3 regions of the Aeribacillus sp. FSL M8-0235 genome follow, and region 3 is predicted to be linked to each of the others. Evidence: riboswitches for the same ligand, from Rfam matches in the RefSeq annotation. Region 3 holds a riboswitch; each other region holds the start of a gene.

Region 1 (4,868 bases), 1.6 Mb from region 3:
AAAAATTGTCATTGTCAAAAACTATTTGTGTCGTATCAAAACACCTTCCGATGGCAATTCTATAATTGGGAGGTGACATGCGATGGCACAAGACGTTTTATGTGAAGTAAACAACTGCAAATATTGGGCGGATGGAAATAGATGTTCAGCTGATTCCATTTATGTTGTCAGCCATTCGGGGAAAACCGCCAAAGATCAAAAGGAAACGGATTGCAAAACATTTGAACCGGAAACTGTCTAAATAATGGAGAGGGCCGAATTCCATTTCGGCTCTCTTTTATTATTGATAATGATTTTCAATTTTATTCACGTTTATTGGAAAATAGATTAAAAAAATGATCATACATGTTTGTTTAATTCCGCAATCATGGAGGAAAGCTGTTGAACAGCGAATTGAAGGTTGGAACGGTAAATCGATAAAATCATTTCTCCGTAACGATCTCCAGGAACTGCCCACTTTCCATTTAATTCTTTCCAAGTGGTAGCTGATCCGCGCTTCACATAATGAAATCTTGGATCTACAAGCGGCTCATCACTTGGAAGAGGCTTTGTTGTTGCATAAGCAAACAAGTGCTGCAAATGAGCGAGAACTCCTTCTCTCGATGTGGAGAAGCTTGCTCCTCGGACATTCGGGCCTGTCGCTCCAATTCCGGCAAAATTGTTTTGGCTGCGGTCGACAACCCCGGTGAAGCGAAAATAGTTCGTCTCATGAATGGCTTGTGCGTAAGCGATATCACCGCGTATTCCGTATAGTTTGCTTAATTGGATATATAAATCACCCAGTTGAGGTGCATCTGGATTCGTATTTTTTACGAACTGATCCAACAATGTTCCTGATAAAAGCGGTTCTCCTAAAATAGAAATGTCTTCTGTAGCGGATGCTTGCGGCTCTGATGTAGACAGCAAGCTGGCTAGTTGATTTTGCCTTGGCGGATTTGCTCGCTGCTCTTCGGGAGTTAAAATAAAAGCATCTTTATAGCCCAGCTGCACAAGTTTTGCCAGTTGCTCCTTCGCATTTTCCAAATGTTGAAAAGCCCCTGCTTGAACACGGTAAAAACTTGTGCCGTTAACATTAGCAGGTGAAATAAAACTGTCCACGTTTTTTCCCTTCAGTTCCTTTACGCGTTGTTCTGCATTTTTACGCTCTTTGAAGGAACCGGCAATCACTTTGTAAAGCGTGTTGTTTGAAGCAGGAGCCGACGGTTTTGTCGACGGCTTTTTTGTTGTGCTTGTCTTTCTCTTTAAATTAAGGGCTTTTCCTATCCCTTCCGCCACACTGGCGGCAAAATCACTTATAAAAGCAGAAGAGGTTAACAATTTGATATCGTTAGGATTATCGATAAATAATGTTTCCAATAGAACCGCGGGCATTTTCGTTTCTCTCAACACAAAAAAATTGGCGCTTTTTTTTCCGCGGTCCTGTACGTTATATTTTGGCCCGATTACGCTCATAATATGATTATGAATGATGGAACGGTATTGAATCGTTTTATTGGATGCACCGCGGTTGTAAATATAGCTTTCAAATCCTGTTCCGCCCCCTGAATTGACATGGATGGAGCAGAAAAAATCGACATTTAGTCTGTTTGCCAAACTCGTTCTTTCTTCTAAACTGACAGTGCGATCGTTCGTTCGTGTCATCACGACATCTACTTGAAAGTTTTCTAGCAAATGGTCTCTGGCTATTAAGGCAATAGTCAGCGTAAAGTCTTCTTCTTCATAGCTTCTAAATGTTGCACCAGGATCACTTCCACCGTGGCCTGGGTCTAAAAGAACGACTGTCACTTATGGATCCTCCTTCGTTCCTAAAATCAATTACCCATCCATTAAAATTTTATTCATTTTTACGGTAATCGGTTCAAATCAACACGGTTGAATTGAAAACCTTATAAAAAGTCCAATATAAAACTTGACATAGCATTTTCACATTTTTTCTACCAGAACGGATTTGAATGATGTATAATTACATTCGTCGACAATTTCATTCAAAAGCAAACAGGTGCGGATACTTTTGTCCGCTTAAAAGGGAAGTTTGGTGAAAATCCAACGCGGTCCCGCCACTGTGAATGGGAGCAACCTGAAAATGCCACTGTGTCTACGGGAAGGTTCAGGGAGCGATGACCATGAGCCAGGAGACCTGCCTGTTTGAACACGCCTAAAAACCCTACGAGGATAGGGAGGTGTTTGAAAACAGAACAAAGCGATATGCTTGTTTTCAGACATCTTCTTATCAAAAAAAGAAGATGTTTTTTTATTGGAGGAGGAAAATGATGAAAAAACTATCTGCACTATTTTTAGCCTTATTACTTCTATTTGGAATTGCGGCTGGATGCGGCCAACAAAATACATCAGAGCCGTCTGAAAACAAAAGCAATCAAAAGACGGAAGAGACGGCTTCACAATTTCCGGTGAAGGTCAAGGACGGTTTAGGAAATGAGGTGACGGTAAACGAAAAACCGGAGCGGATTGTTTCGCTAATTCCAAGCAATACTGAAATTGCCTATGCTTTAGGGTTGGGTGAACAAATTGTCGGTGTAAGTGATAATGACAACTATCCGGAAGATGTTCAAAACAAAGAAAAGGTTGGCGGGATGGAATTTAATGTTGAAAAAATTATTTCTTTAAAACCGGATCTTGTTTTAGCGCATGCTTCCAGCGCCCATAACTCGCAGGAAGGGCTGAAGCAGCTGAAAGATGCGGGAATAAATGTTTTTGTAGTCGAAGATGCCCAATCATTTGATAAAGTGTATGACTCCATCCAGACAATCGGCAAAATTACAGGGACAAGTGACAAAGCCGAAGATATTGTGGCTGAGATGAAAACGAAACTGGCGGATATTCAAGAAAAAGGAAAAACGATTCCGGATGATCAAAAAGTGTCTGTTTTTGTCGAAGTGAATCCCGCACCACAAATCTATACGACTGGAAAAGGAACGTTTATGGATGAAATGCTAACGATCATTGGAGCAAAAAATGCAGCGGGCGATCAAGAAGGCTGGCCGCAAATGACGGAAGAAGCCGTTGTAAAACTGAACCCAGACGTCATTGTGACGACATACGGCTATTACGTCGATAAAGCTGTTGACCAGGTGTTGGCACGCAAAGGATGGGAAAATGTATCAGCGGTGAAAAATAAACGGGTTTACGATGTGCATTCCGACTTGGTGAGCCGCCCAGGCCCAAGATTGGTTGAAGGAGTAGAAGAACTTGCGAAAGCAATTTATCCGGATGTCTACAAAAAATAAACATGTGGTCGCCTATACGGCGACCGCTTGTTTTCTTATTTTTTCCGTCTTTTTAGGAATTTCTATCGGAACGTTTCACATCACGTTTAAGGATATTTTCCAAATAATTTTCAATCAACTGTTTCATACTGGTTTGGCGCCGGACATTGATGAAAGCATGAAAAGCATTGTGCTTGATATTCGACTTCCTCGTGTCGTTTTAGCCGGACTTGTCGGAGCCTCGCTTGCAATGGCGGGGGCTTGTTATCAAGGGCTTTTGCAAAACCCTTTGGCAGATCCTTATACGCTCGGTGTTTCATCAGGTTCTTCTTTAGGTGCTGTACTTGTTCTTTTTTTCGGCATTCAAATTCCTTTTTTCGGCTCATTCACTTTGCCGGTTGTCAGCATTTTTACGGGTTTTTTAACGATTTTGGCTGTGATTTTGTTCGCCAATTTCATTGAAAAAACGATGAGGATTGAAACGATTGTGCTGACCGGAATTATTTTAAGTTCCTTTTTAAGTGCTTTCATTTCATTAATGATTGCCCTGACAGGCGAAGAATTGCGACAAATTGTCAACTGGTTGTTAGGAAGCGTTGCGATGCGCGGCTGGGGATACGTATTGATGCTTTTGCCGTTTTTTTTAATCGGGTCCATTTTGATTTTTGTAAACGGAACAGAATTAAACGCTCTGTCCTTTGGCGAAGAAAAGGCGAAGCAGCTTGGGGTCCATGTAAAAAGGAGAAAGCTGTTTATTTTAGCATCATCCTCTTGTTTAGCCGGTGCGGCCGTTGCCATCAGCGGAACGATTGGGTTTGTCGGTCTTGTCATCCCGCATGTAAACAGGCTGCTTTGGGGAAGTGATTATCGCCATCTTCTCCCTCTGTCCGCCATTTTTGGCGCCGCTTTTTTAATTTTGGCGGATCTCGTTTCAAGAACGATCGTGTCGCCGACAGAACTTCCGATCGGTGTGATCACGGCTTTAATCGGCGCTCCCAGCTTTGCCTTTATTTTAATGAAACAAAGAATGGAAAGAAGAGGGTAACATGCTGCAAGTCAAGAACATTTCGGGAGGCTATCAAGAGCGAAAGATTATCGAAAACCTTTCCTTCTCAGTAAAAAAAGGGGAAATATTTGGCATTTTGGGGCCAAACGGGAGTGGAAAGACGACACTATTAAAAATGATCAGCGGGATTCTTCCGGTTAAAAGCGGCACGATCGAGCTTGCCGGCAAACCTCTTTCTGCTTATTCTCCGAAAAAATTGGCGCAAAACATCGCTTCATTGCCGCAAATCCCAACGCAAATGTTTGATTATACCGTTTGGGAGACAGTGGCGCTCGGCCGTTATCCTTTTCAAACGGGTTTCTTCAAGCGGTTGACGGGAGAAGATGAACAAATCATCCAAAAGACCATGGAGCAGACGAATATTTCCCACTTAAAAAATAAAGCGATCAATGAATTAAGCGGCGGGGAAAAACAGAGGGTTTTTTTAGCGCAGGCTCTTGCACAAAACCCCGTTTTGCTTTTATTAGATGAACCCACGAACCATCTTGATATTTCCCATCAAAAAATCATGCTTGATCAGTTGAAAAATTGGACACAATCAAATGGATTAACGGTTGTCTCAATTTTTCATGATTTGA
Region 2 (4,868 bases), 680 kb from region 3:
ATATTTTTGTCCGCCCAACTCTGGAATCCATAAAGCGCTCATCCCGCCGACAGCTGTCAATTTAAATTCAACTGGAACATCTTTTGGAATGTTGACATAATTGACTGTTTCAATATTTTCCTCTGGATAGCTGAAAATCCATTTCCAATCGGCTGCTGTCGCATGAATGACAATTGGTTCAACTCCTCTAGATTCCTTCGGCGGTTTTTCAAGCTCAAAAGTCGCCTTAACCGTTGGTATCGCCAATGCAATGACAATCAACACAGGAATAGCTGTCCAAATGATTTCCAGAAGTGTATTTCCGTGCTGGTCAGGAGGCTCATAATCAAGATTTTCCGGTCTCTCCCTGTATTTCCATAAAATAACTGCAAATAGCACAAAGATGACAACAATAATAAACAGCATAAACCAAATTGACCAAAGGATTAAATCCTTTTGAACCTCTGCAACAGGTCCTTTCGGATTTAATAAAACAAAGCGTTCACTGCAACCTGTCAACAAAAAAAGCAATGACAGTGGTAAAACCTTCATAAACAAGTTCAACCATTTTTGTTGTTGTGCCGGCATTTTCAATCCCTCTCAAATCAGAAATGTTTTAAATTTTCATAAAAAACCGACTTAATCGATTCAAAAAATAATTGAGTTGTAAATGAACTTTATCACATTTTTATCGAAATAAACTTTAATTCAAAAAACAGTCAAGAAACGATAAATTTTTTGTAAAATTTTTGCCATGAATCTGACACAATATAGAGAAATTCCGTTTTTTCAGGGAATCTTCTCTATATTTTCCAAATAAAAGCTGATGGGAATGTATTTTCGAGGGATGTACATGAAGAAGCTGAAAAATGACGTTTTCATCTGTTTTCTTGAACCGATGTATCATTCTAAATTTGCCAAGTGAGGAAATAAGCAAAATGAGTTAGCAGCCGAGTCAGGGGAAAAATAAACAAATTCATGCTGAAAGGAAGAGTTCGGATAAATGACTTACATACAATTTTCTGTTCAAAAATAAAGCTCCTATCTTCATAAAATCGAGATAGGAGCTGAAGCTTTAGTTTAAATTCAATCCTTTTTTCTGAACAAATTGCTTCATGTACATTCTTGTCGGATTCGAAAGCATGCGAGCCATTTGACCAGTCCAAGTATCTTTGCGAATCCCGTTTGTTCGCTGATCATAATAATTGGATACTATTTCATTATATTGTTCAAGCTCGCGCACATATGCTTCTTGATCTTGCTTATATTCTTCCTCATGATAAATATGCTCAAAAGGTATTCTTGGTTTTTTCGCCGTTTCTTTTGCAGGGTAGCCGACAGTTAATGCAAAAAGAGGGATGACCTTGTTTGGAATTTTCAACAGCTTCGATACTTCTTCTAAATTATTGCGGATGCCTCCGATGTAGCAAATGCCGAGTCCCATTGACTCAGCCGCTAACGCAGCATTTTGAGCGGCCAGTGCAGCATCAATGAGAGCTACCATAAATTTTTCAGTGCTCCTCAATGAATCTTCTACATTTTTGCCTTCCATTTCACCAATGACTTCATGACGGTGCAAATCAGCGCAAAAAATAAATAAATGTCCGCTCTTCTCTACGTAAGCTTGGTTTCCTGCCAGTTCAGCGAGCTTTTTTTTCGTTTGTATATTTTTCACCCCGATAATGGAATAGGCTTGCATGTAACTTGAAGTTGAAGCGGCTTGGGCGCATTCGACAATTAATCGGATTTGCTCATCTGTCAAAGGCCGATCCTCAAAATGACGAACGGAACGGTGATTTAAAATGGTTTTGATAATGTCGTTCAACATAATCATCCTTTCTATAATCCCACTTATTTTTTGAAAAATCACACTTCTTCCAATCCAAGTATTAACATGAAAATGCTGCTCGTTCAAATGATTCGTATTGAAAAATACGTTTTTTATAGCTCCTTTTTCAGTGAAGGCTCCAAGCACCTAATTTTACCATCGTATCTCAAACTATTCACTGCAACGATCCTGTATTGTAAACAACAAAATTTTTCGAATTTACGTTATTAGAAAAATTAAATTTTAAAAACGACCCTCTAAACATTTCACAATTTGTATGTGAATTCCTGCTTCTGTCCATTGATTTCCCAAAATAGGGCAGCACTTTTCTGAACCTAAAAAATAGGGATTGAAAAAACAAAAAAAATCATCTATTCTGATAATTATAGTTTCATATAGTGTTCCAAGCAGCAGGTGCGTCATATTTCATCAGCAATATGCGCTTAAAAGGGAAGATTGGTGAAATTCCAACACGGTCGCGCCACTGTGATGGGGAGCTTTCGGCCAACATCCACTGTTTCAATTTTGAAATGGGAAGGAGGATCGAAAGCGATGATCCTAAGTCAGGAGACCTGCCTGTTGTATGCACTGCCACCTACGCGTCATAGGGAGGAGTGATGAAGCCATGTTGAGATTTAAGCCCTACATGTATCTCAACACGAGTTAGAGTCCACAATTCCCTCTTTTACGCGTAAAAAGAGGGTTTTTTTTATTATGTGTTGAGATACAAATCAAATGGGGGTGTCAATATTGACATTAATTAGTTCAAATCTTGGCTATCCAAGAATTGGTGAAAGAAGAGAATGGAAAAGAGCGCTGGAATCATTTTGGAACGGAAACATTTCAGAAAGCAGCTTGGAGGAAACATTAAAAGATATACGTCTTCTCAATCTGAAAAAACAGAAGGAAAAAGGAATAGACCTGATTCCTGTCGGAGATTTTTCATTATATGACCATGTCCTCGATACTGCATTTATGTTTGGGTATATTCCTTCTAGATTCCAGCATATGGAGCCGACTTCATTAAAAACATATTTTGCAATGGCTAGAGGCTCTGATGAAGCAGAAGCAATGGAAATGACCAAATGGTTCAACACAAACTACCATTATATTGTTCCGGAGCTTGAAAATAAAACGCCGGCGTTAGTAAAGAACCGTCTGCTTGAACTTTTTCAGGAAGCGAAAAACGAGCTGAATATTGAAGCAAAACCGGTTTTGCTAGGTCCAATTACTTTTTTAAAGCTGGCAAAACAATACGATCAACACGATTTTCATAAACATTTGTCTGCTTTAATTCCTGTTTACGTCCAATTGTTGACGGAACTTGCTCAGGCCGGTGCGAAATGGGTGCAAATTGATGAGCCGATTCTTGTACAGGAGCTGGATGATTCATCGATTCCTTTGTTTAAAGAGGTATACGATGCTTTCCACAAAGCGCTTCCTTCGTTAAATATTATTTTGCAAACATACTTTGAAAGTATAACCCATTATCAAGAAATTGTGTCTCTTCCTGTCGCTGCAATTGGCCTGGACTTTGTACATGATCATGGCGTCAATCTGTCGAACATCAAAACGTTCGGCTTTCCGAAAGACAAAATTCTCGCAGCTGGTTTGATCGACGGCCGCAACATTTGGAAAGCATCCTTAGTATCAAAAGCTAAGGAAATCGATGATCTTGCACAATATGTAGATATTGATAGATTGATCATTCAGCCTTCATGCAGCTTGCTTCATGTACCTGTTACAGTTCAAAACGAACAGAGCTTGCCGTCCATATTGAAAAATGCTCTTTCCTTTGCTGATGAAAAATTGGATGAAGTAAATGAACTCGCTCAATATGCAAAAGGGAAAAGAACGATCGATGATTTAAAACAACATGACCGCTCTTATACGGATTTTATCCATTCTTCCTTTCGGACAAATGAGAAGGTTCAAGAGGCTACCAAAAATATCGGAGCATATCCAACGAAACGCTTGGATTATACCGAACGGCAAAAACTGCATAAAAAAAGATGGAATCTGCCGATTTTACCAACTACTACGATCGGAAGCTTTCCGCAGACGAAAGAAATCCGGCAAATCCGCTTAAAATGGCGGAAAGGCGAATATACAAACAAGCAGTATGAATCGGTCATCAATAATGAAATAAAAAAATGGATTGACATTCAAGAGCAGCTCGGTTTAGACGTATTCGTCCATGGGGAATTTGAACGGACCGATATGGTCGAATTTTTCGGGGAAAAATTAAATGGAATTGCTGTTACGAATAACGGCTGGGTGCAATCATACGGGTCACGATGCGTGAGACCGCCGATTATTTACGGAGATGTAGCATTTGATCAGCCGATGACCGTAAAAGAAAGCGTATATGCACAATCATTGACAAGCAAGCCTGTTAAAGGGATGCTGACAGGACCTGTCACGATCCTAAACTGGTCATTTGTGCGCAATGACATCGACCGTATAAGCGTTCTTCGCCAGCTCGCCCTTGCCATTCGCGAAGAAGTGCTAGCTTTAGAGAAAAATGGAATAGGCATGATTCAAGTTGATGAGCCTGCATTACGTGAAGGATTGCCTCTGAAACAATCAAAACAAAAAGAATATATCGAAGGAGCTGCTGAAGCCTTCAAGCTCGCCACCAGCTCTGTTCGCCCGGAAACACAAATCCATACTCATATGTGCTATTCGCAATTTGAAGATATCATGGAGGCAATTGATGACCTTGATGCGGATGTCATTTCAATTGAATCTTCCCGAAGCCATGGAGAGCTTGTTCATGCTTTTGAAACGTATCAATATAAAAGAGAGATTGGCTTAGGCGTATATGACATTCACAGCCCGCGAATTCCATCCGTTGAAGAAATGGCAAAAAATATCGACCGCGCCTTAGCAGTGCTTGACGTGCGCCAGTTTTGGGTTAACCCTGACTGCGGCCTAAAAACAAGATCAGTGGATGAAACGATTAGTGCTTTAAAAGTCATGGTCGAAGCTGCGAAAACCTATCGAGAAAAAATAACTGCTGCACAAATTTAAGAAAAGTGTAGGCCGATTCTCTCAGCAG
Region 3 (4,868 bases):
GGAACAGGCTGGAACGTCGAATATGAGAAACGGTTACTATCAACGAAATCTAGATACGCAATATGGCCGGATTGAAGGTCTTTTGGTCCCAAGAGACTGAAACGGGGAATTCAAACGCAGCTGTTTGCCCCTTACCAACGTCATACCGGCTGGCTCGGAGAAGCTGTCATCAAGATGTATCAAAGTGGCATGAGTACGCGGGAGATTGGCAAGTTTATTGAACGAATTTTTGGAATGCTTATTCTCCTGCAACGATCAGTCGTATGACCGATGTCGTGAAGGAATACATCGAGAAATGGCACACTCGTCCTCTACATAAGCGTTATTCCGTCTTATATTTGGATGGGTTGTACGTAAAACTTCGTCGAGATACGGTAGAAAAAGAGGTCATGTATGTGTTGTTAGGTGTAAACGAAGAAGGATATCGGGAAATTCTTGATTTTTTCGTAGGAGGAAAGGAAAGCGCCTATGGATGGCAGGAGATTCTCCAACAACTATATAACAGAGGCGTAAAGGAAGTGCTTCTGGGCGTATTCGATGAACTAACGGGGCTGGAAGAAGCCTTTAAAGCTATTTATCCGAAAGCCGATGTGCAGCGTTGTGTCGTTCACAAAGTCCGTAACACACTCAGTCGTGTACGGAAAAAAGACCAATTCGAAATGGTGGAAGATTTGAAACTCATTTATCGATCTCCGAATAAAAAAATTGCACTGGAGATGTTTCACCAGTTTGAGTCAAAATGGTCGAGCAAGTATCCGAGAGTGCAATCGTGGGGAAATGAGTTGGATGTCCTTCTTACCTTTATGAATGATCCAAGCAGTATCCGACCAATGCCATCGAACGAACGATCAAGGAGATTCGGAAACGTCTAAAGCCGATGAACAGTTTGAGCAGTTTAGAAGCCGCGGAAAAAGTCATGTATTTGACCATCCAAGACTTTAATGAGAAATGGGCAGGGCGAAAGTTGCGAGGATTTTCCGAAACTCATGAAGCCCTCCAGCGAATGTTTGAAGAACGTTATGATTAACCAAATAATGTAAATTGATGATGGGATCTCCCTTTCCACACAGGAGACTGAATATTCAGTCTCCTGTGTGGAAGAAACAGGCCCTCTCTATTCTAAATCCATTTCAGAGATGCCCTATCTATCTTACATTACACAAAATTCTTGACAGTACCATCATTACTTACTTCAATTTCTGGGTGAATGTATTTTGGAAAAATTGTTGTAGATAATACAATGAATCCTTCCGGAATATTTTTCACAAATACAACTAAATAATTATCATCTACTCTAATTATTTTTGTTTTAAGTTTTTTACCACTATCAGTAACATATGCAACAAAGAATAATTTTTAAATTTATAAAGTTGTCCACAGCGATTTCCAATCATTGTGAATTTATCCAGCTGATCTGTTAATTCCCAGCATGGCTGCAATTAAGCAGCTTACTTAATTTTCTTCGTATGTAAACTCTTGTTTAATAACAACAATATGCTATCCATTCGTTCACCAAGTTTTGCTAGGTTGTGCTTTTAAAAGCAACAAACACGAAACGATTTGGACGCAGCGGACTTATTTATATTTTTATGATTAAAAACAGTAATTTAAACTTTGCTTTATGTATATTTCTCTTCCCAACACAAATAATATTTTCTGTAAAAAAATCAAAGGAGGAACAATCATATGGCTCTCATTCCTTACGATCCTTTTTCTGAGATCAACCAATTTAGACGAAACATGAATCGCGTTTTTTCTGAAGGCTTCCCGCATTTTTTTGAAAACTTTGAGACTATGAATACCCCCCGGCTTGATATTCATGAAACTGCTAATGAAGTAATTGTTACGTGTGATTTGCCCGGCCTTGAAAAAAAGGAAGACGTTGACATTCATCTTGATCGCAACGTTCTTACGATCAGTGGCACAATTCAAAGAAGCAAAGAAGTAAAGGAAGAAGAAATGCATAGACGCGAACGGTTTATCGGGCGGTTTCACCGCGCTGTTGCATTGCCGGCAAATGTAAAAGAAGAAGAAGTGAGCGCGACATATAAAAATGGCGTTTTGGAAATCCGTATTCCAAAACAAACCGAAAACAACAAAAAGAAAATTGATATTCAGTTTCATTAATTGTTTCGTGAGGTTGCAAAATTTCAATCAGCCTCACTTTTTTATTGCAATTTTCGCCAAGTACGATTATGATGAATATATAACATCAAAAATCTATATATTGTGTAATCAAAAACAATTAAATACTATATATTGAAAACCTAACGACAAAGGTGCTGTTTTCAGCTTAAAAGGGAATCCGGTGAGAATCCGGAACTGTCCCCGCAACTGTGAGTGCTACGAAATGAATAATCCACTGTACGTTTCGTATGGGAAGGATTCAAAGTAGGATGAAGCACGAGTCAGGAGACCTGCCTTTGTCCGAACGTTTCTAATTCTTCGGGGGTTGGGAAGATGAAACGATGGTTTGAATGGAGTAGTTTCGCCTTGTAAACTGCCTCCCTTTTAATCATCGTTTGATCCGCTCAGCTTCCTGAGCGGTTTTTTATTTTGATAAGGAGGATGTTTGATGAATATTACGAAAGCATTAAATCTATACGAGGTTTTTCAAAATCATTTTAACAGGAGCGATTGGGAGCTTTATCTAAGACAGCTTGAAAAAAAGTTTCCATCCCTTTCCTTTCATGAATACAGCGAGAGAGTGTCGACAACCCTACAATACCAGCAGATTGATGATCTTGAAAAATTTACAAACCTGCTGATTATTGAAGCTTTAGCAAACATTTCGGAAAGTGAGCCGGATTGGACTTTTTTAGCTGCACACGTATTTCTTGAAAAAATTTACTATGAAGCGAGCCAAAACAGAAATTACAACCAACCGGGCTACGGCGATTTTTATTTGTTAATCGAAACATTAACCGATCTTGGAATCTACAGCCCTCTTTTGCTAGAGCATTATTCAAAAGAGGAAATTATGGAGCTGGGAAATGCCATTGATCCTGAGAAGGACAAGCTGTTTACATACATCGGATTAAGGACCCTTTACGACCGGTATTTAGCTAAAGATTTTCATAAACGAACATTTGAGCTTCCACAGGAACGTTTTATGATCATCGCTATGACGTTAATGATCAACGAGCATCCGTCCAAACGTTTGCATCTTGTAAAGGAAGCGTATTGGGCATTGAGCCATTTATATATGACGGTTGCAACACCTACATTGGCTAATGCAGGAAAATCAGTCGGTCAGCTTTCAAGCTGCTTTATTGATACGGTAGACGACAGCCTTCAAGGCATTTATGATTCGAACACTGATATTGCCAATGTTTCTAAAAGCGGCGGAGGCATTGGAGTTTATTTAGGGAAAATCAGAAGCCGCGGAAGCGATATCCGGGGGTTCAAAGGAGTTTCATCAGGTGTCATTCCTTGGATGAAGCAATTAAATAATACGGCAGTGAGCGTCGACCAGCTCGGCCAAAGAAAAGGAGCAATTGCCGTTTATTTGGATGTTTGGCATAAAGATATTTTCGCCTTCCTAGATGCAAAATTAAATAACGGAGACGAACGGCTGCGCACCCATGATTTATTTACAGGTGTATGCATTCCTGACCTATTTATGGAGCAAGTTGAAAAGCGCGGGGACTGGTATTTGTTCGATCCCCACGAAGTTCGCAAAGTCATGGGATTCAGTCTGGAAGATTATTATGATGAAGAAAAAGGTAACGGCAGCTTTCGGGAAAAATATTTTGAGTGCGTGAATCATCCTTCCTTATCTAAAGAAAAAGTGCCTGCGATTGAAATAATGAAACGGATTATGATCAGCCAGCTTGAAACGGGAACGCCTTTTATGTTTTATCGGGATGAAGTGAATCGAAAAAACGCAAACAAGCATGCCGGCATGATTTATTGCAGCAATTTATGCACAGAGATTGCGCAAAATCAAAGTGCTACTACTGTTGAAGAACAATATGTCGAAGATGGAAAAATTGTCATTGTGAAAAAGCCCGGCGATTTCGTCGTCTGCAACCTTTCTTCCATCAACTTGGCACGGGCTGTTCCAGACAACGTTCTGGAACGTTTAATCCCTATTCAAGTGCGGATGCTGGACAACGTTATCGATTTAAATAACATTCCGGTATTACAGGCAAAGCTTACAAATGAAAAATACCGTGCAATCGGTCTTGGAACGTTTGGCATGCATCATTTATTTGCACTAAAGGAAATTACATGGGAAAGCGACGAGGCAGTCCAATTTGTCGACCAACTATATGAAAAAATTGCGTATTTAACCATTCAGTCGAGTATGGAGCTCGCAAAAGAAAAAGGCGCATACCCTCTCTTTAAAGGCTCGGAGTGGGATACAGGGCGATATTTTGAAATCCGCGGTTATACGTCAAAAAAATGGCAGGAATTAAAGGAAAAAGTGCAGACTTTTGGGATTCGCAACAGCTATTTAATGGCGGTCGCACCGAACGCATCGACCTCCATTATAGCCGGAAGCACAGCAAGCATCGATCCAATTTTCCAAAAAGTTTATTCAGAGGAAAAGAAAGACTACAAAATTCCAGTTACCGTTCCCGACTTAAATGCGAAAACGACTTGGTATTATAAATCCGCTTATTTGATCGACCAAACATGGAGCATCAAACAAAATGCAGTGCGCCAGAAACATATTGACCAGTCCATTTCCTTCAACTTTTACGTCCTAAACACGATTAAAGCGAAAGAATTGCTGGAGCTTCATTTGACAGCTTGGAAATCCGGATTAAAAACAACGTATTATGTCCGTTCGACATCAAGCGACATTTATGAATGTGAATCATGTGCAAGTTAAGGAGGAAGTAATATGGAGCAAACATTAA

What was found. A riboswitch is a leader RNA that binds a small molecule or an ion and turns the genes downstream of it on or off. The one in region 3 is predicted to bind cobalamin.
Region 1: it holds a riboswitch for cobalamin, as region 3 does, so the genes downstream of both, NSQ71_RS06760 (ABC transporter substrate-binding protein) here and NSQ71_RS14575 (ribonucleoside-diphosphate reductase subunit alpha) in region 3, are expected to answer to the same signal.
Region 2: it holds a riboswitch for cobalamin, as region 3 does, so the genes downstream of both, metE (5-methyltetrahydropteroyltriglutamate--homocysteine S-methyltransferase) here and NSQ71_RS14575 (ribonucleoside-diphosphate reductase subunit alpha) in region 3, are expected to answer to the same signal.

Annotation. Positions count from the first base shown of each region.
Region 1 is NZ_JBBOBW010000001.1:1,384,454-1,389,321, forward strand. Features, by position in the region: gene NSQ71_RS06750 (DUF1540 domain-containing protein) at 83-241, shown strand; gene NSQ71_RS06755 (N-acetylmuramoyl-L-alanine amidase) at 340-1,785, opposite strand; cobalamin riboswitch at 1,981-2,159, shown strand; gene NSQ71_RS06760 (ABC transporter substrate-binding protein) at 2,271-3,245, shown strand; gene NSQ71_RS06765 (FecCD family ABC transporter permease) at 3,208-4,269, shown strand; gene NSQ71_RS06770 (adenosylcobinamide amidohydrolase) at 4,271-4,868, shown strand, end outside.
Region 2 is NZ_JBBOBW010000001.1:3,653,371-3,658,238, forward strand. Features, by position in the region: gene qoxA (cytochrome aa3 quinol oxidase subunit II) at 1-567, opposite strand, end outside; gene nfsA (oxygen-insensitive NADPH nitroreductase) at 1,055-1,804, opposite strand; cobalamin riboswitch at 2,203-2,401, shown strand; gene metE (5-methyltetrahydropteroyltriglutamate--homocysteine S-methyltransferase) at 2,543-4,840, shown strand.
Region 3 is NZ_JBBOBW010000001.1:2,977,931-2,982,798, forward strand. Features, by position in the region: partial or broken gene NSQ71_RS14565 (IS256 family transposase) at 1-1,027, shown strand, start outside; gene NSQ71_RS14570 (Hsp20/alpha crystallin family protein) at 1,687-2,127, shown strand; cobalamin riboswitch at 2,261-2,439, shown strand; gene NSQ71_RS14575 (ribonucleoside-diphosphate reductase subunit alpha) at 2,576-4,840, shown strand; gene NSQ71_RS14580 (ribonucleotide-diphosphate reductase subunit beta) at 4,853-4,868, shown strand, end outside.